4 regions of the Vibrio sp. T3Y01 genome follow, and region 3 is predicted to be linked to each of the others. Evidence: predicted binding sites of a transcription regulator. Region 3 holds the regulator's gene; each other region holds the start of a gene.
What was found. The regulator PurR, encoded in region 3, represses purine synthesis genes. The targets are predictions, from matches to a motif close to TNANGNAAACGTTTNCNTNA.
Positions count from the first base shown of each region.

Region 1 (6,196 bases), on a different contig from region 3:
CGACTGTTGCTATGATGTCACTCTCCGCATGCACTGACGAAAACACTGAAACGGTGGGAAAGGTTTCGCCAAAACTGACAATACAAAGTGATAAAACAGAACCGTACATACCAAGCTTGATGGCAGGTGAAAAGCTCGTTAACAACTTATGTAGCCAGTGCCACGGCGATAAAATCATCCCTTTCGTACAGTCTTATCCGAATATTAAGGGGCAGAAATCCAGCTACATCCTTAAACAATTGCGTGACTTTAAAAGTGATTCACGTCAGGACTTATACATGCAGTCAGTCGTGAAGTCTCTATCTGATAAGGATTTACAGGATGTCGCTGCTTTTTATAGCACCTTAAAGCCATTGGACTTGTATGAACGCTCCCAGGAGTATTACCACCAATAGCGTTCGCTTGTGATTCACAAGAGAAATACTGGAATTAAAAAGGGCTGCGAGTGCAGCCCTTGTTCGTTTTTGTTTTGTAGTTGCGGTATGGTTGGTGTTATGCCGCTTTAATATGAGTCGTAATGTATGGTTGCCATGCTTGTTGGTATAGCTCTAAAGATTGGCGTCTTAAGCTATTGATTTGTGCAGCTTCAATGTCGTTGATTGGGCGCTTTTCGGCAATGGCATGGCGCTCAATACCTTGGATGATCTCGTATAGCTCATGTTCAGGGCCACTTTTCACATCCGCTATCGCTTTTAGGTGAAGTTGAACCTCAGCAATCATGTTGGTTTTTGGTAAGCGAACCAACAGGTTAAGGTCACGGTAGCCAGAATCTGCTGGTGACTTAAACTTGTTTTTCACTTTTACTACGTCCGCTTCACGGCTCAGTGCTTCGTACACTTCAACTAGGCTTTCTACATCATTAGCGATGATTGTTGCTCGAGCTAGATCGGTAATTCTTGTGTTATCACCATCCAGTTCCAATTCAATTTTCTCTTGAGCGCGAGCTTGAGATTTAACACCAGCGAATAGGGCGTCTGAATTAGTGAGAAGAGCCGTACTTTTACAGATTGTCTCTAGCTCTGCTTGCGCTTGGTGAGCTTTACTGTAAAGGATGTCGAAGTCGGTATAAGGCTGAGTTGGACGCGAGTCGAATGCCTTGATGCCATATAGGCCGCTTAGGCTGTGGCGGAATACGTTTGATGAAACTTGGTTTTGCGAAGACGCTGTGCGCGATTGATCAGTTGAACTCGTTGAAACAGGTGTTGCTGCGAATGCAGGCGCTCGGCTCAATACTAGAAGCATTAGGGCCGTCGTACGGAGAAATACACTCATTCAAACTCCAAAATACAAGGTTACAAAAACGGGTAGTTAAAAGGGGTAACCAGTAACGCATAAGAGTAAAAAAGCTTAACTAAACTCACTACATATTAAATGGGGCTAGCTAAGACAGAAACCAACTCTAACGTTTAATATTGCTTTAAAATGTGAACATATAGACAAATAATCCAAGCGTTTGTTCCGCAATTTTAAGAACTTTGAACCTAACCAGTTTCTGGTCTTATTCGAAACCAATTTGGCACTTTAAGCCAAGCTAAGGTTGCTCTTACTTCTCTATACTGTACCCTTGCATTATGACTGTTTAACATGAACGAAAGATGAATAATCCTGAATTTTGGCACAATAAATGGGCAGCCAACCAAATTGGTTTCCACCTTGAAGATGTAAACCCGCTTTTAGTTGAGTTTTGGAAAGCAACTGACCCTAGCTATGAGAAGAGTGTATTTGTTCCTTTGTGTGGCAAGAGTGAAGACCTGATTTGGCTAGCGTCTAAACATGAAGACGTTCAAGGTGTGGAATTGAGCCAGATTGCGGTTCGAGCTTTTTTCTCTGAGCATTTCTACACGCCAACTGTAACTCAAATTAACGGCCAACATGAACTTTATCAGTTTGATGAGTTGAGTGTTTACACTGGGGATTACTTCACTGCGCCAATTCAGCCGGTCGATATTATTTATGATCGTGCTTCTTTAGTTGCTTTGCCTGCTGAGCTGAGAGTGCAATATGTAGAACGCTTGAAGCAGTTATTGAAGCCTGGCGGCAAGATCCTGCTTGTAACGCTAGACTACGACCAAGATGAAATGGCAGGTCCTCCGTTTAGCGTACCTAAACTAGAAATCGATCAGTTGTTTGCGGGTTACAAGATTACGTTATTGAATCAAGACATTGCAGACCAAGAGCACCCTAAGATTGCTAAGAAAGGTTTGTCTCGATTCAGTGAGGAAGTGTACTTGATTGAGTCGGAAGTCTAAGCTCAGTTTGCTTTCGAAAAGATAACACCAATGAAAAAACGGGCGCATGGCCCGTCTTTTTGATCGTTAAGACTTCATGTGTGAAAGCCTAATTAGTAAATCACTTTAACTTTAGATGCGCTGGTGATTGCATCTTCAATCGCGGTTTCTGTGCTCTTACGGCGTGTTAGTGCAACACCAAGGCGACGACGACCATCGATGTCTGGCTTACCAAACAGGCGAACTTGTGTTTGTGGTGCATCTAGCGCTTCCGCAAGGCCTTCAAAACGGATGTTCGTTGATGTGCCTTGTCCAAGGATTACTGCAGACGCACATGGGCCATACTGAGTAATTGATTTGATTGGCATACCTGTAAATGCACGTACGTGCAGCGCGAATTCTGATGAGTCTTGAGACATCAAAGTCACTAAGCCAGTATCGTGTGGGCGAGGGGATACTTCGTTGAAGATCACATGGTCACCTTTAACGAACAACTCTACGCCAAAGATACCATGACCGCCTAAAGCATTAACCACTTGCTCTGCTGTGTATTGCGCGGCTTTAAGTGCGTTGTCTGACATCACTTGTGGCTGCCATGATTCGCGGTAATCACCATCTTCTTGGCGGTGGCCGATAGGTGCACAGAAATGGACACCGTCGACGGCGCGAACGGTTAGAAGAGTGATCTCGTAATCAAAGTCGATGAAACCTTCAACGATTACACGCCCCGCACCAGTGCGTCCGCCTTCTTGTGCGTAATCCCAAGACTTCTGGATATCTTCTTCGGTTTTGATAACGCTCTGGCCTTTGCCTGAAGAACTCATTACTGGTTTCACAACGCAAGGCATACCGACAAATTCAACCGCGGCAGCGAAATCTTCAAAGGTGTCTGCAAAGCGGTAAGGCGACGTGCTTAGCTTGAGTTCTTCTGCTGCAAGACGACGAATACCTTCACGGTTCATCGTTAGCTTAGTGGCGTTAGCTGTTGGAACGACATTCAAGCCTTGAGCTTCAAGCTCGACCAACTTGCTGGTGGCGATAGCCTCAATTTCAGGCACCACGTAATCTGGTTTTTCTAGTTCAATGATGGCTTGAAGTGCATCGCCATCTAACATGTCTAATACATGGCTGCGATGCGCAACTTGCATAGCCGGCGCATCTGCATAACGGTCACAAGCAATAACTTCTAAACCTAAACGTTGGCACTCGATAGCCACTTCTTTGCCAAGTTCACCTGAACCTAATAGAAGTACACGAGTAGCATTTTCACGAGTAGCAGTACCAAACATAGAAATTCCTTCCGATCTTTTGAACGATTGATTGAAAACTGGGTGATCATACTTATTTAAACGACAAAAGCAAACGTTTGCGTAAGTTGTGGTGCTAATTACAAGCATAAAAAAAGCAGCCCTATAAAAATGGGCTGCTTATTTAAAAGGTTGTTAATTAGATGTACTTAGATTGCTAAGTAAGTCACTGGAATGTCAGGATTAATCGCTTCTAATGTAGATTGCGTATCCGCTAGGTGACTGATACTACCCTCGGCGATTTCAACCAATGCTGCACTTTCAATTTGTTCAAAATCGAAGCCCGCAAGTTTTAGTTGAATCAGCGCAACTTGTAGCGGTGGAAGGCTAGGGTTGAATGCTGCGTTTTCAGCGTAAGCACCAGTAAAGATCTCACCAGTTGTGAGCTGTAGTGACACACCACTTAAATTTTTGGTGTATGGTGCATGGCTGCGGTTAAGGGCTGCTAATGCTTCAACTACGATAGGAGTGGTCTCTTCCGTCGTGTACTTATGATCAAGTTCAGACATCAAGCCTGTTGTTACACCAAGATCAGATGGTCCAAATGAATCAGGCAGGTACTCTTGTAGTGACATTTCATCACGCTGTGGAAGCTGAACTTTAAGCTCTTTCGCTGTAGTCAACTCATTCATAAATTGACGACAGTGACCACAAGGGCTGAAGTTAATTGTGATGTCCGAGATGCCTCGCTCGCCTTTCATCCAAGCGTGGCTGATTGCAGATTGCTCTGCGTGTACGGTTTGGCCAAGTTGCGCACCCGCGATTTCAAGGTTTGCACCAAAGTACAAAGTACCAGACAAACCACGCACGATCGCGCCAACGTAAAAGTCAGATAGCGGAGCGTATGAATACGCTGCAGCAAAAGGAAGTAGTGCGATGCGTAGTTCGTCATCCGCTAAGCCGCTTGCTTGACGCAGGCTAGAGAACTGTTCTGGAGACAATGTCGCGTCAAAGTTGTCTGCTAATACGATGTCACTTAAAAGCGCTTTCATTGATGATGGAGCACTTTCCAGCGCCAGGGTAATACGACTGTTCATGTTGAATCCTTAATTGACCTTAGGCTTTAAGTTTATGCAATGCTCAGGAATTTTCTGTGATAAAGATCACCATTGCATTGTTGTTGTTACATTGGTTTGCATAATTAGAGTGAGGTCACACTTGAAATCGATTGCAAGGACCATTTTTACAGCTGATATCGCACTTATTGTTCAAAATCACCGGTGATTAGCTGAATAAATGGCAATAAAAAGCCCAAGCAAACACTGATATTGACAGGGTTAGGCTTGGGCTAAATCGGGCTTTGAGCGTCTAGGCTAGGAATAGAACCAGACCACCATGCCAAACACGCTAGGTGCGATGATTGAGGTGATAACGCCACAAAGTACTAAGGCCAGTGAACTGAAAGCCGCATCTTCTTGGTTCTTTTCGGCACAAGTCGCCGTACCTAACGCGTGAGAAACCGTGCCCATGGTTAAACCCCTGGCAATAGGGCTCTTAATGCCAATTAGATTGTAGATAGGGTAAGCAAAAATTGCCCCGAATAAACCAACGATGAGAACCAGTATTGCAGCAATAGCCGCTTCACCACCAAGATGGCTTGATACTTCCATTGCAATGGGTGTGGTGACTGATTTGCCCAATAGACTCGCAATCAAACTTAGGTCAGCTTTGAAAGCGACGGCAATCATTGCCGCTGTGGTCATCGACATCACACTACCCAGTGTGCATGCAAAGGTTATGATTCGCCAGTTAGCTCGAATTTGAGGTAGCTGCTCATATAAAGGATAAGCTAGGGCGACAACCGCTGGCTGAAGCATGTACGTAATCCAAGTATTGTCTGCGTAGTAGGTCTCGAACGGGACTTTCAAGAACGTCAGAATTGGAATGATGATGCCAATGCTTATTAAAAGCGGGTTGCATAGCGGGGAATTCACTTTCTGACTTACCCAACGAGCAAACAGAAACACCACAATAGTTAATAGAATCCACATGATTATTTACCTCTCGCTAGCAAGCGGTCTAAGAACCATGACAAAGATACTAATACGATGAGTGTGCCGCCCACCGCGCTTGCCATAATCGGCAGTGCGTTAGCGATAAGCATGTCAAAATGTTCCATAAGCCCGACACTGATCGGGACAAACAGTAAAATCATCAAACGAATAATTAGGCTGGCACCAGGTTGTACCCAGTGCGCAGGCACAATACCTATCACCATGGCAGTAAACAAAATCAACATGCCAAAAATACTGCCAGGGATTGAGGTGTCTAAGTATTGCTGTAACGCGTTGCCTGCAGTGAGAGCACCTATGATTAAGGTGAAGGAGATTAAGCAGTAAACGAGTTTGATCAATCTTTCTTTCAAGGTTTTACATCTCTCGATAATGGGTTAACTAGCTAGCTTTTCTACGTATTGATACACCGCTTTCAAGATAGCCATTTTCTTTTCGTCGCTTTCATGTTCATGTGCGAGGTTTTCTAGGTTGAGCATGTATTCTTCTAAGCGGCTTTCGTAAAACTCACGACAATGGTTTGCCCACTTAAGTTGTTCAGATTCGTCTAGCGTCCATGGGAAGTGGCGAGCGCGGTAACGGAACAGCAAAGGCTTAATACGTTCGTCACTGAAGGTGATATCCAACGCTGCTAAGTTATTTGGATCAG
Region 1 covers NZ_VTXJ01000008.1:122,745-128,940, reverse strand. The annotation lists gene F0232_RS11060 (c-type cytochrome) at 1-395, shown strand, start outside; gene F0232_RS11055 (RelA/SpoT domain-containing protein) at 493-1,272, opposite strand; gene F0232_RS11050 (thiopurine S-methyltransferase) at 1,596-2,249, shown strand; gene purT (formate-dependent phosphoribosylglycinamide formyltransferase) at 2,342-3,517, opposite strand; gene cdd (cytidine deaminase) at 3,685-4,572, opposite strand; gene F0232_RS11035 (LrgB family protein) at 4,849-5,526, opposite strand; gene F0232_RS11030 (CidA/LrgA family protein) at 5,529-5,900, opposite strand; gene sbcB (exodeoxyribonuclease I) at 5,925-6,196, opposite strand, start outside.
Region 1: a site for PurR is predicted at 3,583-3,602, ahead of purT (formate-dependent phosphoribosylglycinamide formyltransferase). Genes of this name have one in related genera too.

Region 2 (6,196 bases), on a different contig from region 3:
ACAGAGTTAAAAAGTTCTGAATCTTTGCCAGGGCTCACACGATAACCGATCACACTATCGTCGCGTTTCACCTGAGACAATCGAACATATTGGAAGATTTGTTGCGGGTCTTTCATTATCTTCGCTTTAATCTCATCAAGCTTCTCTTCTGCAGAAGCCGGGTTATTACCACGAACTGAAGAAGAGGCACGACGTGGTGCAGGTTCTGATACCGCTAAACGCTTGTACTCAATACCTTCTAGCATCAGCGTTTCATCACGACCTGAGTTATCAATGATCACGCGGTCGATTAACACGGCTTTTAGTTTAGCTCTGGTGCCTTCTATCTGTTCATTGATCCCATAAGTCGCTTGCGTACCACGGTTGGCAATCACCGCTAAGCTCAATTCAGGGTTAGAACTGGCAACCGCACCAACCAAGACGAGGTTAAGGCGTGTCTTGGGTGCATCTTGAATCACTTGTTGCTCAACCACTGCGGATTTGCTTGGGTTATAGGCACCAAACATGTTGCTCTGTTGTAAAGAAGAGATATCGAGAGTCGACTGAGGCGTAGCAGACGACGACACCGTTGCTTTCCAAGGCACAACCGTTTGCTCGGCAGGTTCAACAAACCAGACAAGTTGTCCTAAAATCCATGCTGAAGCGGCAATGAGTACACAACAAGTGGCGATACTCAGTTTCTGCTGAAGCACAAATCCATTATCTAATAAGCGGCTCAACATAGGAGAATTTCCTATACGATTTTTGAGCTCTAAAAAGTTCACTTCCCTTGCCCCTTCTCATGACAACAAACGCTGCAAACTATTAAACTTTCAGCTTTTTTATTCATTCGTTCGATACCGAGCTTATATAAGCATAAGATCTTGAACTATATCATAGCAAATCGATAAATCGGCATTACATAGCGATTTTGCAATATGACTTGAAAAAAATGCTAACCGCCTCCACATAAAACTTCTACCTAATGTGATAAGCATCATCAAAAACATGTTGCGCACTGTTCACTACAGTTAAACCGCATTCATTTCTCACTTAATAAGGCACAGCCCTATATGAAAACTTCTAATGAAGCTGTCAGACTCGATAAATGGTTGTGGGCAGCACGCTTTTACAAAACTCGGTCTATTGCTCGTAACATGGTCGATGGTGGCAAAGTCCACTATAATGGTCAGCGCAGCAAGCCAAGTAAGATTGTCGAACTTGGGGCAGTTATTACACTGCGCCAAGGTAATGAAGAAAAGACGGTAACGATCGAGAAAATCTCAGCCCATCGTGGTGGAGCACCGATCGCTCAAACCCTCTATGAAGAAACCACCGAGAGCTTGGCAAAAAGAGAAGAGTTTGCAAAACAGCGTAAACTGCATGCACATAACCCAGCTCCAGAGCGTCGCCCTGATAAAAAGCAACGTCGTGACATCATCAAGTTCAAGCATCAATAAGCTAGAAGGAATAGCCAAATGGCAAACAATGTTTTAAATCGCTACCTATTTGAAGACCTATCAGTACGTGGTGAATTGGTACAAATGGATGAAGCGTACCAACAGATTATTTCTAGCAAGGAATACCCAGCTCCAGTACAAAAGCTGCTGGGTGAGCTATTGGTTTCAACTACGCTACTAACTGCGACCCTAAAATTTGAAGGTTCTATCACTATGCAGCTGCAAGGTGACGGCCCGGTATCTCTAGCAGTTATCAATGGCGACCATAACCAAAAGATTCGCGGTGTTGCTCGCTTTGAAGGCGAAATTGCTGACGACGCAGGTCTACACGACCTAATGGGTAAAGGCCACCTAGTGATCACTATCGACCCTAAGAAAGGTGAACGTTACCAAGGTATCGTTGGTCTTGAAGGTGACACACTAGCTCAAGTACTTGAAGGTTACTTCGCGAACTCTGAGCAGCTTAAGACTCGTCTATGGCTACGTACTGGTGAGCACGAAGGCAAAGCACACGCTGCAGGTATGTTGCTGCAAGTTATGCCTGATGGTACTGGTACTCCAAATGACTTCGAGCACCTAGAACAGCTAACAGACACAGTGAAAAACGAAGAGCTATTCTCTCTAGAAGCAAACGAACTGCTTTACCGTTTGTACAACCAAGAGAAAGTACAACTTTTCACACCACAGCCAGTTGAATTCTTCTGTGGTTGTTCTCGTGAACGCAGCGCAGCAGCGATCATTACCGTTGCTCAAGAAGAGATTTACGACATCCTAAGTACTGAAGGTAGCGTTGCTCTTCACTGTGATTACTGTGATACGAACTACTCGTTCGACAAGAACGACGTTGATGCACTGTATGCAGAAGCAGCAGATAAAGGCAGCAATACGGTTCATTAATTTACGTCGTGCCAAAAACACGTAATTTACCCCAAAAAGGTCAGCACTAAGCTGGCCTTTTTTGTGATCAAAATAGCGCAAACTTCGTAACATCTCGTAATAAAATCACCGCTTAATTTTAATCAATTAATAATGTTCCCGCCCCTAGCGCAAAGGTTTGCGTACAGGATAGACTAGTTAGGCCAATATGTGACGAGACACTTAAAACCCCATGGTTAATATGGATATTTTTTGAGCTGTATCCCTGTTTCCCCCGAGTCTCGTTGCTAGCATGGTGAGCAGATAACAATAAAAAATTAATACAAAATCCCTACAAAATATCCTACAAGGAGCACCTATGACCGTTATGGAACATACTAAGGCTGCACAAATTGATCTAACTAAGCACGGACTTACTGGCGTTACCGAAGTTCTTCGCAATCCTAGCTATGAGCAGTTATTCGTTGAAGAAACACTGCCAGGTTTGGAAGGCTACGAAAAAGGCGTAGTAACGGAGCTAGGTGCTGTTGCTGTTGACACTGGTATCTTTACTGGCCGCTCACCGAAAGATAAGTACATTGTTAAAGATGACACGACCCGCGATACCATGTGGTGGTCAGATCAAGGCAAAAACGATAACAAACCGATCACAACTGAAGTATGGAACGAGCTAAAAGAGCTTGTAACAACTCAGCTATCTGGCAAGCGCCTGTTTGTGATTGACGGTTACTGTGGTGCTAACCCAGATACACGCTTAAGTGTACGTATTATCACTGAAGTAGCGTGGCAAGCGCACTTCGTTAAGAACATGTTCATTCGTCCAACAGACGAAGAGTTGGCAACGTTCGAGCCAGATTTCGTGGTAATGAACGGTGCTAAAACAACCAACCCTAATTGGGAAAAACAGGGCCTAAACTCTGAGAACTTCGTTGCTTTCAACCTAACAGAGCGAGTTCAAATCATCGGTGGTACTTGGTACGGCGGTGAGATGAAGAAAGGCATGTTCGCAATGATGAACTACCTACTTCCTCTGCAAGGTATTGCTTCAATGCACTGTAGTGCGAACGTTGGTGAGAAAGGCGATGTAGCGGTATTCTTCGGCCTATCGGGCACAGGTAAAACAACGCTATCAACAGACCCTAAACGTGAACTAATCGGTGATGATGAGCACGGTTGGGATGACGACGGTATCTTCAACTTTGAAGGCGGTTGTTACGCGAAGACGATCCGTCTATCTAAGGAAGCAGAACCAGAAATCTATAATGCAATCCGTCGTGATGCACTGCTAGAAAACGTAACGGTTCGTGGCGATGGTTCTATCGATTTTGATGACGGTTCTAAAACAGAAAACACTCGTGTTTCTTACCCGATTCACCACATCGACAACATTGTTAAGCCAGTATCAAAAGCAGGTCACGCTCAAAAGGTTATCTTCCTGACTGCTGATGCATTTGGTGTATTACCACCAGTTTCTAAACTGACTCCAGAGCAAACGAAGTACCACTTCCTATCTGGTTTCACAGCGAAACTAGCAGGTACAGAGCGCGGTATCACAGAGCCGACTCCAACCTTCTCTGCAGCGTTCGGCGCGGCGTTCCTAACGCTTCACCCAACTCAGTACGCTGAAGTACTTGTAAAACGCATGGAAGCAGCTGGCGCTGAAGCTTACCTAGTAAACACGGGCTGGAACGGTACTGGCAAACGTATCTCTATCCAAGATACGCGTGGCATTATCGACGCTATCCTAGATGGTTCTATCGACAAGGCTGACACTAAGGTTATCCCTATGTTCAACCTAGAAGTGCCTCTAGCGCTGCACGATGTTGACCCAGCGATCCTAGATCCACGCGACACATACACAGACCCACTACAATGGGAAAGCAAAGCGAAAGATCTAGCAGAACGCTTCATCAATAACTTTGATAAGTACACTGACAACGCTGAAGGTAAGTCACTGGTTGCGGCAGGCCCACAACTCGACTAATCCAAGCATCTGCTCGGGCTAAGCCAAAAGCGAACGCCCATTTAAAACGATATTTTTGTAGCAAGCCCCTCTTTTGAGGGGCTTTTTTGTTGATGCTTGCCCCTTTTTGTTCCACTCTGTTTTAAGACTATTGAAATGTAAGGCTTTCAGGGAATGAAAAAGGTATTCATGGTGTTCGGCATTGTGTTGGCTATCGCCGTTGCGATTATCGCAGCGTTGCTATTAAGCCTACAGACTCAATACCGTGCGGATGTTGCTAACTTTTTTATCAAGCACACGGTTGACCAACCGGTGGTCATTGAAGATGTCGAGTATCAAGCGCCTTATCACATCACCCTAATGGGAATCACCTATACCCAACCAGAAAAGCAACCACCTCTGTATATCGATAAGGTCGATCTCTGGTTCAGCCCTGACTCTCTCATTGAAGCCAAACTCGTCTTAGACTCTGTATTAATCAGTGGTATCCAGTTGGAAGCGAACGATCTAGAAACGCTCTCACCACTGTTAACCGAACAAAAGCTCAAGCTCCGCCAGTTGGCGATCAATAACCTGGATTTTTCAACCAACAGCTTTAATGTGCGAGGCATCGACCTACAGATCGCCGAGCCAACCTTTAGCAATAATCAAACACTGCTGCCTTACGGCAAAACCCAACTTTCCGCTTCGCAACTCTATTGGCAAGGTGAAGCCTTCGATAACCTTCTGATCAACCTTGACCTTAAAGCGAGCGACAGCACCCTTTATGGCGCTTCGTTTGAGTGGCGCGGAGCCAAAATTTCTGGGCAAGCAGAGCAATATAAGCATGATTGGTCATTAGTGAACGTTACCGTTGATGGCTTACGCCTCAACCAGCAGCAAACTCAGAGCCTAGTGAGCAAAGAGTGGGATGTAGCGGGCATTCGTATCAACCATATCAACAGCTTAGATATTTTACGTAGCGACATCGAATGGCAAAGCGGACATCTTGCAGCCTTTGATGCTTCACTAGAAAACATCAAGTTACCTTTCGAACTGTGGAGACAACAGAAAGCGCTTTTCTCTCTGCAAGCCGAAGGAGTCACTGTTGATGATGACATGTTTGTCGAGCCAAATATCAAGCTAAGCCTAGAGCCAAACCAGATACTGATTGAAGATTTCTATACTCAATTTCTGCAAGGCACCGTTCAGCTCAATGGTGAGGTCACCCCTAGCAGCATTAGATTGGTGCAGCTCGACCTACAGGGCATTAAATGGGTCACGGAAAGCCAAAATAAAACACAGCCAGTAGCGCGCCTCTCACCCTGGCTTAAAGAGCTTCAACAAGCCTCTATAGAACGATTGAATGTAGAACGCACCCAGCTCATACAACTTGCACAAAAGCCTTACTGGCAAGTCTCTAGGCTGCACATTGAAGGACACCAAGTTCAACTGCTTCAGGATAGAAAGCTAGGATTGTGGCAAGGAGAACTGATGGCCAGCGCAAACGATGCCAGCTACCAAAGTATTCTCAGCGCTCAACCTGTGATTGAAATGAACAGTGACCAGGGGAAATGGACTCTAACACGCCTATTTGCTCCACTTAAGCAGGGGTATATCGAAGCCAATGCAACACTCGATTTTAACCAAGTCAGCAAACCGTGGAGTGTCGATATCTCAGCGGATGGCTTACCTATCTCGCCAATGCTGCAGCAACTCGACTTACCACTCGATGCCACAGGCTATGGTGAATTTGAACTGCAAGCTTCTGGCCTATATGGCGATTCACTCATGTTGGGCTATTCAACCACAGGCCAACTTAAAGGCAGCGTTCGTCAGGGTGTGATGACCTTTAACGATACGCTTTCTGAAACCTCGACCGATAACGTGTTTGAAATCCCTGAACTCAACGCGAGTTTTGACCGTGGTCGCTTCACGC
Region 2 covers NZ_VTXJ01000009.1:71,942-78,137, reverse strand. The annotation lists gene gspC (type II secretion system protein GspC) at 1-722, opposite strand, end outside; gene hslR (ribosome-associated heat shock protein Hsp15) at 1,053-1,439, shown strand; gene hslO (Hsp33 family molecular chaperone HslO) at 1,458-2,336, shown strand; gene pckA (phosphoenolpyruvate carboxykinase (ATP)) at 2,674-4,299, shown strand; gene F0232_RS11845 (AsmA family protein) at 4,453-6,196, shown strand, end outside.
Region 2: a site for PurR is predicted at 2,482-2,501, ahead of pckA (phosphoenolpyruvate carboxykinase (ATP)). Genes of this name have one in related genera too.

Region 3 (6,196 bases):
ATTATTATTCCGCAACCGGTGCTGAACGAAACTTGCTCATCAACCATTTAGCGATAATTGGGAACACCCCCAATAATGCAAATGACAATAGTACAGAAGGTGAAACGATGCCTGAAAGCGAATCAATTTCTGCGAGTTGGGTACCAGCATTCAAGAAGACTGCAGTACCAGGCAACATGCCGATTTGGCTTGTTACATAGTAGCGAGTCACCGACATGGGTGTTAAGCCCATCAGCAGGTTGATAAGGAAAAACGGAAACACTGGGATAAGTCGCAAAGAAAACAAGTAAAAAGCGCCGTCTTTTTCAACGCCTTTATTAATCGTAGTGAGTTTGTCGCCAAACTTAGTTTGAATCCAGTCTCGCAGTAGGTAACGACTACTCAAAAAGGCAAGAGTTGCGCCTATTGCACTGGCGAAAGATACCAATAACAAACTATTCCAGAAGCCAAACAGCGCAGCACCAAGTAGTGTAACAACGGCTGCTCCCGGGATGGAGAAGGCGGTGATCAATACATATGCGATAAAGTACGTCGCCGCGGCGGCAATAAAGTTACTTTCAATGTAGTCGTTTAGCACCGCTTGCTGTGCTTTGGCGTTTTCGAGCGTGAGGTATTGGCCAAAATTAATGCCTAATAAAACGATCGTTACGACCAATACAATACCTAATATCATTTTCTTACTCATTGATACTTCCTCAAATTTTCAATGCATACCATTAGTATAGATAGACAGGCAAAGCATAGATTAACTTTCATAAGATAATAAAAAACTATTTAGTCTAGGTGATGAATTAGGTTTGACCCGCTAACCCAATTAGTTAGCCTTGTGTTAGTGATATAGATAGATGTGGAAAAATACTCGTTTATTAGAAGGTGGTAACGCTCTACTAGAGACTTGTTTTGCCTAAATTATTTCAATCGTAATAATTTGTACCACGTAAAAAGTGACAAAAAGTTGAAAGAGTTTTGGTCTTGGCTCGTTCTATATACGTAACAATCGAGGCATGAAGATTGTTTTAGATAATTATTCAGGCAGACAACTAAGGAGCTAGCTATGAAATTATTATCAATGATAACGGTTATCGCTACAACAGGCCTTCTCTCTTTCCAAGCTATGGGTTCGGGTATCTATCATAGAGCCGCTGTAGAATCTAAAATCTTTAAAGGGGATGTAGTGGCGAGCCAATCACAGGCTTACGAATCTGGAAAACAAATCTGGATGGATATAAACGGCAAAGGCTCATATGAGCTTAGCAAAATCCTACCTCAAGCATCGGAAAAGGTAGACGTGCGTTCGTTTGAAATTAGAAACGGGAGCATTAAAGTTAAAGAGATAATGAATTCTTCTGGAGAGATTAACTTCGTTCCGATGGTCAAAGTAGACTTTAAGTATAATTATCGCCCATCCTTTTAGGGTATTGATAGAGCATTAAGGCCGCAGACTATCTAACATTCAGAATCGAAAAAAAAGCCGCAGAAATGCGGCTTAGTTGTATAAAAAGGTGTACTGAAAATGTTAATTGACGCGACTGATAAGCTCTTCACGACGTTGCTGCGGGATAACCGACCAATGGGTGCCATTGATCGCCCCCTCTAGTGCCCAAAGCAGTTCAATACTGACGGAGGACGCATGAGAATCCTTGATGGCATTAAATGCGTTTACAGAGCCAGATTCATATAAACGTTCTACGGAATCAATTCCAGCTTTCTTCAACATGCGCTCGGTGGCGAGTCGAAGATTCGGGAGGTCTTTGAGTCGAGTTGGCTTAGCAGCGGACTGTTCAGCTTTCTCTTCTTTTGCAAAGCCCAGAGACGTAGTCGCAAGCTGCAAGATTTTCTCTTGGTCTTGCCATAAGCCTTCGGGTAGAGCGAAATATTTAGTTACGACAGGGAAACCACGCTTTTTGTAGACGTACGGTTGAAACCCTTGTTGCTCGAACTGTTTTGTTGTGCCTTTGTCTGCTCGTATGTGCAACTGGTCATTAACAACCAGAGCAAACATAGTGTCATCAGCAAAAAGACCGAATCCACCAAACATTGAGCGTGATTTTATTTTTCCTAGGGGCTCAAATAACTTCATTGAGTCCTTTAGTATCGGTTTATCCATGTTATTTATCTCGGTGTATTTGAACTACGCCACCAAATAAGCAGGTCCGAGAGATTAGCAAAATGTTGCAATTACATTGTCAATAAGCCGTAAATTACTAAATTATTAGTAGTTACTGCATTTTGCCATCGGTAACCCCGCTACCATACCAACGAGTGGTTTAGGCCGGAAGCTTTGCGTCTCACCTTTTCAAGTGATTTGCCCTGTGCGTGACTGATTGAATAGAATAAAGTTTTTGTTGAATGAGGCTCACACTTGTTATTTCAAAGTGTGATACTGCTTCAATTAATGATCTTTATTATATGAAACTAGGTTTATTTTAGTTGCTGATAAAAAAAACGCACCCAAAGGTGCGCTTGATGAAAATAAACTCAATTTATCAGTTAATTTAACGTTTTAACTGTACTACGTTCAACAATTTCTGGGTGCATTTCGAAGACGCGTTTTTCATGGTCTTTGTCTTTAATACGCTCAAGCAGAATTTCGAAGGCGTTCTTACCGACACGGCGCTTCGGTTGGTGAACGGTAGTCAATGGTGGAGAGAAGTACTCAGCCAGTTCGATGTTATCGTAGCCAATGATAGAGATATCTTCAGGGATACGGATGCCTTTCTGCTGTAGGCGGCTCATCAAGCCTAGTGCCATGGTATCGTTGAAGCAGAATACAGCTGTCGGGCGATCTTCCATATCAACAATTTTGTCAGCGGCTAGAACGGCAGTATCACACTCAAAGTTACCTTCGATGATCATGTCGTCATTTGCAGTAATGTTAGCTTCTTCCAAAGCGCGCTTGTAACCAGCGATACGCTCCACACACGCCGCTTTGTCTAAGTGGCCACTTAAACAAGCAATCTTTGAGTGACCGCGGTCGATTAGGTATTTAGTCGCTAGGTAGCCACCTTCTTCAGAGTTATCGATGATCTTATCTGCTTGAGAACTCTCCGGGCCCCAGTCCATGACTACTTTAGGGATGTCAGCGTGACGGTCTAACATCTCTCTCAGTTCTTCAGTTAGGTCTGAACACATAACCAAGATGCCATCTACACGTTTCTCTGCAAGCATTCGAATGTAGTCACGTTGCTTCTCATAGATACCACCCGTGTTACACAGGATCAAAGTGTAACCTTGACGGTAGCAGTAGCTCTCAACACCATCGATAACTTCTGAGAAGAATAGGTTGGTTGATTGAGTCACTAGCATGCCGATGGTTCGTGTTGAATTACACTTCAAACTACGAGCAACAGCACTTGGTGCATAGTTTAATTCGTCTACCGCTTTATTTACTTTTTCTTGAGTCGCTTCTGCAACAAAACGGGTTTTGTTGATTACGTGAGAAACGGTTGTTGTTGATACGCCGGCTAAGCGAGCGACATCTTTTATAGTGGCCATGGTTTTATCCTATTAGAAGCTACTTTCCCCAAAGTACGGAATGAAGTAGCCGTTAAGCTACCTAACTAAGAGCTTAAACGTGTAGGGCTCTTTGGGTACTAAAGTGTTAAAAAACAAAAAACCGCTATTGAGCGGCTTGTCTTAACACCGAAATGCTCTGAAACTTAATAAGCATAGCATTTCGTGAATGTTTCATATTTTATCGTTTGCGGTCACAATTTTAGACTGACTAGAAAATACTCGCAATAAAATTCACCCAGAAATCCGGGTGAATTGTCACATTCTACTGAATTTATTTACCTAGTCATCTAATAAGCTATTCACCAGCCAAATATTGAGTGTCTAATTGACAGAATGCCAGTAGCAGCGATGATACTGATGCATAGAAACCGAACTCATCAACCTCATGACACTTAACCTTGAACTTTGGAATCCAAGTGAGTAGCTGTTGCTCAATAAACTGCTGTTGAACTTCGAACGACTTTTCTAACTCTTCCTCTGATTCTGTTTCATTAGAGCGAATGATTAGGTTACCTAGGAAGTCGAGTTCAATAGCGATGTGGTCTGCTGGTTCTTTTAGATCTTGGTTAACCACTAAGTTGTGCTTAGCCATGATCTCTTCCATCTCTTTTGCTGGCTTATCGTTTAATAGCCCAGTTTCACCGATGTACATCGAAGCGTAGGGAAGGGCACCATGCTTGTCTGTCTTTAGGAATAGGTCACAAAAGTCAGCAGCCAGTTCCAGTTGTGCATCTTCACGTGTTTGTAAGCGGTTTAGTGCATCAACTAAGCTATCAATCGCAGGTTTGAGTGTTTCATTTTCGCCTAAACCAGTTAAGAAAGAACGAATTTCAACAGAGTGGTAGTGGTCAAGTTCATCTTGAGTGAGCTCTTTGGCGAATAAGCTTGATAACCACCAGTAAATTTCTGCTCTTTGCTCATTGAACGCTTTCGTATCTTTCATTACGTAAATCCTGATTTAGTCTTGTGGTGTTTTTTACACACCAAGGCTGATGACGAGGTTATTTGCGAAATGCAAAGTTACTCGTTAGTAGTAATGCCTATATTGAATTGTGCCAGACGACAAATAGCAAGGTTTAAGATTGTCTTGTATCAAAAAAAATCCATGTTTCTGGCATTTATCTACAGTACCACTAGAATTGTTACTAGTTATGAATAGAATAGTCACCGAAACTATTAAATAAGAAAAGTGGTGTAGATGAGCTATCACGTATTAGTCGTAGAAGATGATGTGGTGACCCGTAGTAAACTGGTTGGTTATTTCCAGAACGAAGGGTACACAGTAAGCGAAGCAGAAAGCGGCGCTCAAATGAGAAACGTGTTAGAAGAAAACAACGTTGACCTCATTATGCTGGACATCAACTTACCAGGCGAAGATGGATTGATGCTAACTCGCGAATTACGCAGTCAATCAGACATTGGAATTATTTTAGTTACTGGACGCACGGATAGCATCGACAAAATTGTTGGCCTTGAAATGGGCGCTGACGATTACGTTACTAAACCCTTCGAACTTCGCGAGTTACTGGTTCGAGTTAAAAACCTACTTTGGCGTATTTCTGCCGCTCGTAAAACAGCAGCAGGTGCGGTTGAAGAATCTGAAGATGAATCAGTGGTTCGTTTTGGTGAGTGGACATTTGATATCCCTCGTCGTGCGTTAAGCAAAAACGGTGAACCAGTAAAACTGACGAAAGCTGAATATGAATTATTGGTTGCGTTGTCTTCTTACCCTAACCAGGTATTAAGCCGTGAACGTATTCTTAATATGATCAGCCACCGAGTAGACGCGCCAAATGATCGTACTATCGACGTACTGATTCGACGCATGCGTGCAAAAATGGAATTCGACCCTAAGAATCCACAAATCTTTGTGACGGTCCATGGTGAAGGTTACATGTTCGCTGGTGACTAAGTCTTGCGGGACATGTTAGTCCGCTAGAATAGTAAATATTAAAAAGCCGAGACATCATCAGTGATGTCTCGGCTTTTTTATGACTCAGTCTTTTATGTAGACTGCTTATTGAGGCTGAGCTGCCGAAACGACATTCTCATCTTCAGCTAGGCTCGAAGCTTCAGGCACGACGATTGGCTCTTCTGCAATATCACTGCTGGTGTCTAGCCAGTCACGTAGGCTTTGCCAAACCAACCCCATGGTCTCATGCCAGTAACGCTCTGTCTGTTCAAGATAAATCGCCTTAGGCATGTACTTATTCCAAGGCTCAACAATACCTTCTTGTGCTAGGTAGTTGGTCGGTGCCGGTAATGGTTTCATACCAGCCGCGTTAAATTCGTTGAGAGCACGTGTCATATGGCTTGCTGAAGTCACCAACACCATTCTTTTATTCTTAACGAACGCAGCGGCTTGGCGGGCTTCTTCCCAAGTGTCTTTGGCTGTTTCCAGCAGAATGATATCAGGCTTTGCCACACCGAGTGCTAGGGCTACCTTAGCCATCATTCGTGCGTTGCTGACTTCTGTACCAGCGCCGTAGCCAGAAAGAATCAGTTTAGCGCCCGGGTAGAGGCGTAAAATGCGAATACCTTCACTCAAACGCATCAAGCCTGTGCGACTCAGTTCAGATGTTGGTGGGATCTGGTCATCAACGACGTGGCCGCTACCAAGAACCATCACGTAATCGACGGTTTCGTCGACAGGTAAAAATGCAGTGTGCTGCCTTTCCAT
Region 3 covers NZ_VTXJ01000005.1:150,451-156,646, forward strand. The annotation lists gene F0232_RS07545 (TVP38/TMEM64 family protein) at 5-685, opposite strand; gene F0232_RS07550 (DUF3316 domain-containing protein) at 1,055-1,414, shown strand; gene F0232_RS07555 (TfoX/Sxy family DNA transformation protein) at 1,517-2,107, opposite strand; cyclic di-GMP riboswitch class I at 2,235-2,320, opposite strand; gene purR (HTH-type transcriptional repressor PurR) at 2,491-3,495, opposite strand; gene torD (molecular chaperone TorD) at 3,812-4,459, opposite strand; gene torR (two-component system response regulator TorR) at 4,715-5,428, shown strand; gene elyC (envelope biogenesis factor ElyC) at 5,534-6,196, opposite strand, start outside.

Region 4 (6,196 bases), on a different contig from region 3:
GCTGCTGGTAACGCCTCTGGTAATAACCAAGGTGCAATTTACCCGCTATTAAGTGAGGCGACCTCAAACGTTTCGCGTATATTCGGCCCAGGATTGTTGTTTGCTCGCCAGTTCATCAATCAAGCTGCAAAGTCGATTGAGTTTGATCATAACTGGTGCGGTGTGAACATTTTGATGTGGGATGAAGGTTCGACTAAGAAGCTCAATCGCATGTTGGAAGGTAATTTCCACACCGATTTGATTCAGCGTTTATCGCCAGAGCAAGCAAACGAAAAGATCGGTTTACCCGTTGATAAAGAGAGCGTCTACTTTCCTCTGGGTGGATGGTTGAGCCCACTTCAGCTTACTCAAGGCCTTATTGGTCAATTGGAACAAACCAATAAAGTAAGTACACACTATCAACATCAAGTGACTCAGCTAGAGTGGCTCGAAGCTGAACAACAATGGCAACTCACTATTGAGACACCGCAAGGTGAGATTCAAACTAAACATGACCAAGTGGTGGTTGCAAACGGCCACAAGTTCACTCAGTTTGAGCAGACTCAACCTGTACCTCTGACTCCAGTTAAAGGTCAAGTGAGCCACATTCCGACCACGGAAAATCTTAGCAAACTCAAAACCGTGTTGTGCTTTGATGGCTACCTAACACCACAAAACCCAAACAATGGACACCATTGTATTGGCGCGAACTACGACAAAACCAACATCGACCAAAAGTTTGATGCTGAAGTTCAACAGCACAATGGCGAGCGCCTTCATGGCTCACTGCCAGATCAAGCGTGGACAAAAGAGGTCGATACCAGTGGCAACCTAGCGCGCCAAGGTATCCGTAGTGTAAGCCGCGATCATCTTCCGTTTGTCGGTAACGTTGGTAACTTTGAAGCAATTAAAGAGCAGTACCAAAATCTGCATAACTTTAACCCACAGCGTGACTCGGTTGACGATGTTCAAACCGTCACTAGCTTCCCTAACCTATTCTGCTTTATCGGTTTAGGCTCTCGCGGGTTAAGCTCTGCTCCCCTACTCGCAGAGGTTTTAGCATCACAAATTTGTGGCGATCCACTTCCTCTTCCTGCTGATGTACTGGAAGCCATTCACCCAAGCAGAATGTGGGTACGCAGACTACGTAAGGGTAAGGCGTTAACAGCGGGATGGGTCGCAGATAAACAAGCGAAAGCCAATCAATAGCTGACGGACTACTCGCTCGTTAATTCAGAGTATTTGCAATGAAAAAGCCCGAGTGACGTTATGTCTCTCGGGCTTTTTGTATCTGATGACTTAAACTTTCAAACGACTTTACTGGGTTTAAGCACTAATAAGAGTTAAAGCTTAGCGACGGCTTCTTTAATCTGCTGTGCGATCTCTTCGTTGCTGATAGCGCCAGATTCAAAGTCGAAGTTATCGTAGAAGCTTGGTACTGAAACCGATGCTTTAACGTTACCGCCAAAGTACGGTGCAGAACCTGTTGCCGCGCCAAGTACTGTTTGCGCACCACCAGGGCCAGGAGAAGTCGCTAGGTAAACCGCAGGCTTTTCGCCAAATACTGAACGCTCAATGCGTGTCGCCCAATCAAATAGGTTTTTATACGCTGCTGGGTAATGTCCGTTGTGTTCTGCGAAAGAGATAACAAATGCGTCCGCTTCTGCTAAGTCACGCAAAAATGCTTGCGCGCCTTCTGCTTGGCCGATCTCTTTTTCAGTGTCTTCACTGAACATAGGAACGTTATAATCAGTGATGTTGAGAACTTTTACGTCAGCACCTTCAATCAAGTTAGCTGCGTAAGTTGCTAGTGCTTTGTTGATAGAAGTAGAGCTTGTGCTTGCGCCGAATGCGATAACTTTCATGATATAACCCTTTCTGTAATCTCGTTAAGTGGGGTTAGAATAACGTAGTCAGAAAATGGCACCATCACAAGGATTGAACAGACTCATTCAAAAATTTCGAATGAGTCTCAAAATATTCACTGCTCAGCAAAATGGAAAGGAAGGGACTGAGCAGACGATGATAAATAACCCGCGATTAAGCTTGGTTTTGCAGCTCAACCCAAAGGTCATTCACAATGGTGCGATCTGCAGGTGTGAGTTCAGAGCGAGCATCATCTAGGCTCTTCTCAATGCGCGCTTTCACTTCTGCTAAATCTTCAATGCCTTCTTCTTCACATGAAGCCACTGAAAGAGAAATATGACCACGTAAGTAACCACCCGCAAACAGTTCGTCATCTGATGCGTTTTCAATGCGAGCATCAATTACTTCAAGTAGTTTTTCTTCAAATTCGATAATCATAATATTCTCTTATTTCACAATAAACTGGCTAGCACACAGAGGTTCTACATCGTAGAAGTCGCGCAACGCTTCAGAAAGCATTTTGACTCTTGGTGGAAGACCAACTTCTAGGATACCCATGACTTCGTTGTGTACTTTATTCATAAAGGCCAAACGATCTGGCTCAAAATCGCCGTGTAGATTGTCACAGCTAACATTAAAAGGAAAGCCTGCACTGGTTGCAATGATCCATTCATACGCTTGCGGGCGGATTTCTACCTTTTCAAACTCAGCTTGAACCGCTTCTGTTCGACCATCTGGCTCATACCAATAACCAAAATCTTCCAATAAACGACGCTCAGGACCCGCTACACACCAGTGCGCGATCTCGTGCAGTGCAGAGGCATAAAACCCGCGAGCAAACACTATACGATGGTGAGGAACCTGCTCATCGGCTGGTAGATAAATAGGCTCATCTTCACCCAGTTCGAGTTTAGTATTGAAGCTATCGAAAAAGGTTTGGTTGAAAATATTGATGATATCTGGATATTGGTGCGTCATAGAATCAAATTAAAGTAAAAAGAACAGGCGCATTTTGCGTTTTTTTGCGCGCACGGTAAAGCCCTATTAGGGGTAATGACATTCGCAATATCGTTGTCCTAGAGGTGGACAATCGATTGCAGCATCCAGATTACACCACTTTTAGGTGAATGATTAGTTTAGCTAATCTGAAATGCTCATTCACGGTACAAATATTCATTCGTCAATCACCTGTTTTACTACTACACTCGCGCTTCATTTTTATATCTCCAAGGCCTATAAGACTCCAATTTATAGACCTAAATAATAGAGCTACAGCAATGCTACTAAGTGTTTTGTATATCATTGGCATCACGGCAGAAGCCATGACCGGTGCTCTCAGTGCTGGTAAACAAAAAATGGATTGGTTTGGTGTAATGTTGGTTGCCAGCGCAACGGCGATTGGCGGTGGTACAGTGCGAGACATCTTGCTTGGTCACTACCCGTTAGGTTGGGTTGAGAACCCTGAATTTCTTGCGATTACTTGTGTGGCAGGCGTTGTCACAACAGGCCTAGCTAAGTGGGTTATTAAACTTAAAGGTTTGTTCATTCGCTTAGATGCGCTAGGTCTGATTGTATTCAGTATCATAGGCACTAAAGTGGCGATGAACATGGGCCTTCACCCAATGATCTGTATGGTATCAGCACTGGTTACTGGTGTATTTGGTGGTTTGCTGCGTGATCTTATCTGTCGTCAAACACCGCTGGTGCTGCATGAAGAGCTTTACGCCTCTATCGCATTGATTGCTTCAGGCTTATACCTAGGCTTACTCGAGTTTGGCATTAACGATGTCACTGCAACGATTGTGACACTTGTGGTGGGTTACTTGCTGCGTATGGCAGCTGTGAGATTCAAATGGCGCTTGCCTTCATTCCAGCTTGATCCTGAAAGCTCTGTGCATTAACAACGAATACCACTAGAAAACAAAAAGGGTTGCTCCAACAGGAAGCAACCCTTTTTTCATTCACTCAATCGTTAGATTTGAGGAGTATTCGTCGTTACGCCATGGTTCTGACCACGATGGCGTAATAGATGATCAAGTAGAACAATCGCTAGCATCGCTTCTGCAATTGGCACCGCACGAATACCAACACATGGATCGTGACGACCTTTAGTGATGAGCTGCGTCGCTTCACCATCTTTAGTGATAGTGTCACCCGGTACCGTAATGCTTGATGTTGGCTTAAGCGCAATGCTTGCCACAATATCTTGGCCAGTAGAGATACCACCTAAGATACCGCCAGCATGGTTGCTAGCGAAGCCTTCTGGCGTTAATGGATCACGGTGTTCGCTACCGCGTTGATTAACCACATCAAAGCCATCACCAATCTCAACGCCTTTCACAGCGTTAATGCTCATTAGTGCGTGCGCGATATCAGCATCTAAGCGATCAAAGATCGGCTCACCAAGGCCTACAGGCACTTTAGTCGCGACCACTTGAATCTTCGCACCGATCGAGTTGCCTTCTTTTAGTAGGTCACGAATCAGTTGGTCAAACTCAGGTACTTTATCTGCATCAGGGCAGAAGAAAGCGTTGTTTTCAACCTCGTTCCAATCCACTTTATCAATTGAGATATCGCCCATTTGAGAAAGGTAAGCTTGGATTTCAACACCAAATTCTTGTTTTAGGTATTTCTTTGCAATCGCACCAGCCGCAACACGCATTGCAGTTTCACGAGCTGAAGAACGACCACCACCACGGTAATCACGCACACCGTACTTTTGATGGTACGTGTAATCAGCGTGGCCTGGGCGGAATTTGTCTTTAATTTCGGAATAGTCTTTAGAGCGTTGGTCTGTATTTTCAATCAATAGACCAATAGAAGTACCCGTAGTTTGGCCTTCAAATACACCTGATAAAATCTTTACTTCATCTGCTTCACGGCGAGCCGTTGTATAGCGAGAAGTACCAGGGCGACGACGGTCCAAATCTTTTTGAAGGTCTGCTTCGGTAATTTCTAATCCTGGTGGGCACCCATCTACGATACATCCTAGTGCGATACCGTGACTTTCTCCGAACGTGGTCACGCGGAAATGTTGTCCGATACTGTTTCCTGCCATTACTTCCTCTAAATCAGCCATCAGCAGAAGGTTTGATTCCTAAACCCGCTGGTGAACAGCTTTACTTGTCTATTCTTCGTGAATTCATAGTGGCTTTATTACCAAATGATGTAAACCCCAAAAAAGGAACAATTTTAACTTTCTATTACATGAGCCGAACGAAATGAATAAGAGAAGGAAATAACTGGAGCTTTAAAAGAAGTGTTTTATGATGGGTGAAATGCAAAAAACCCGACAACTCAGAGAGCTATCGGGTTTCTTTAAATAATGGCACGCCCTGAAGGATTCGAACCTTCGACCACATCCTTAGAAGGGACGTGCTCTATCCAGCTGAGCTAAGGGCGCGCTACAGGAAGGAATTATACGAATTCGAATCATGAAAGCAACGGCTTTATGTAACATTCTGATCTAAGTGAGTAAAAAAAGGGCAACAAACATATAAGTGTTGGAAAATAGAGCAAAGCAATCGTTTGCTTGATGGTAATCAAAAAGATTTTCTGGAATAATGCGCCAAAAACATCAGCCACTAACTTGAATATCAATACTAAGGAAATTCATGACTGCTCAAAATATTGATGGAAAGCTAATTTCTCAAACGGTTCGCTCCGAAGTTGCTGCACGTGTAAAAGCTCGTACTGAAGCTGGATTACGCGCTCCGGGCCTAGCGGTTGTTTTAGTGGGTGAAGACCCTGCTTCTCAGGTTTACGTTGGTAGTAAGCGTAAAGCGTGTGAAGAAGTTGGCTTCGTATCTAAATCTTACGATTTGCCAGCCACTGCAACAGAAGATGAACTGTTAAACCTAGTAGACCAACTAAACCAAGACCCAGAGATCGACGGTATTCTGGTTCAACTGCCTCTACCTGCTGGTATCGATAGCACTCACGTTCTTGAGCGCATCACACCAGAGAAAGACGTTGATGGCTTCCACCCATACAATGTCGGCCGTTTGGCTCAACGTATGCCTAAGCTTCGCTCTTGTACGCCAAAAGGTATCATCACGCTGCTTGACCGTTACAACATCGATTTACGTGGCAAGCACGCGGTTGTTGTTGGCGCTTCAAACATCGTAGGCCGCCCAATGACTCTAGAACTACTTTTAGCGGGTTGTACGACGACGACATGTCACCGTTTCACCAAAGACCTTGAAGGCCACGTACGTCAAGCAGACGTTGTTGTGGTTGCTGTAGGTAAGCCTAACTTCATTCCTGGTGCATGGATTAAGAAAGGTGCAGTTGTGGTCGATGTTGGTATCAACCGTTTAGAATCTGGCAAACTAGTCGGTGACGTTGAATA
Region 4 covers NZ_VTXJ01000011.1:91,134-97,329, reverse strand. The annotation lists gene mnmC (bifunctional tRNA (5-methylaminomethyl-2-thiouridine)(34)-methyltransferase MnmD/FAD-dependent 5-carboxymethylaminomethyl-2-thiouridine(34) oxidoreductase MnmC) at 1-1,188, shown strand, start outside; gene F0232_RS13930 (NADPH-dependent FMN reductase) at 1,323-1,844, opposite strand; gene F0232_RS13925 (YfcL family protein) at 2,020-2,283, opposite strand; gene F0232_RS13920 (elongation factor P hydroxylase) at 2,293-2,823, opposite strand; gene F0232_RS13915 (trimeric intracellular cation channel family protein) at 3,123-3,746, shown strand; gene aroC (chorismate synthase) at 3,818-4,903, opposite strand; tRNA gene F0232_RS13905 (tRNA-Arg) at 5,172-5,248, opposite strand; gene folD (bifunctional methylenetetrahydrofolate dehydrogenase/methenyltetrahydrofolate cyclohydrolase FolD) at 5,460-6,196, shown strand, end outside.
Region 4: a site for PurR is predicted at 5,362-5,381, ahead of folD (bifunctional methylenetetrahydrofolate dehydrogenase/methenyltetrahydrofolate cyclohydrolase FolD). Genes of this name have one in related genera too.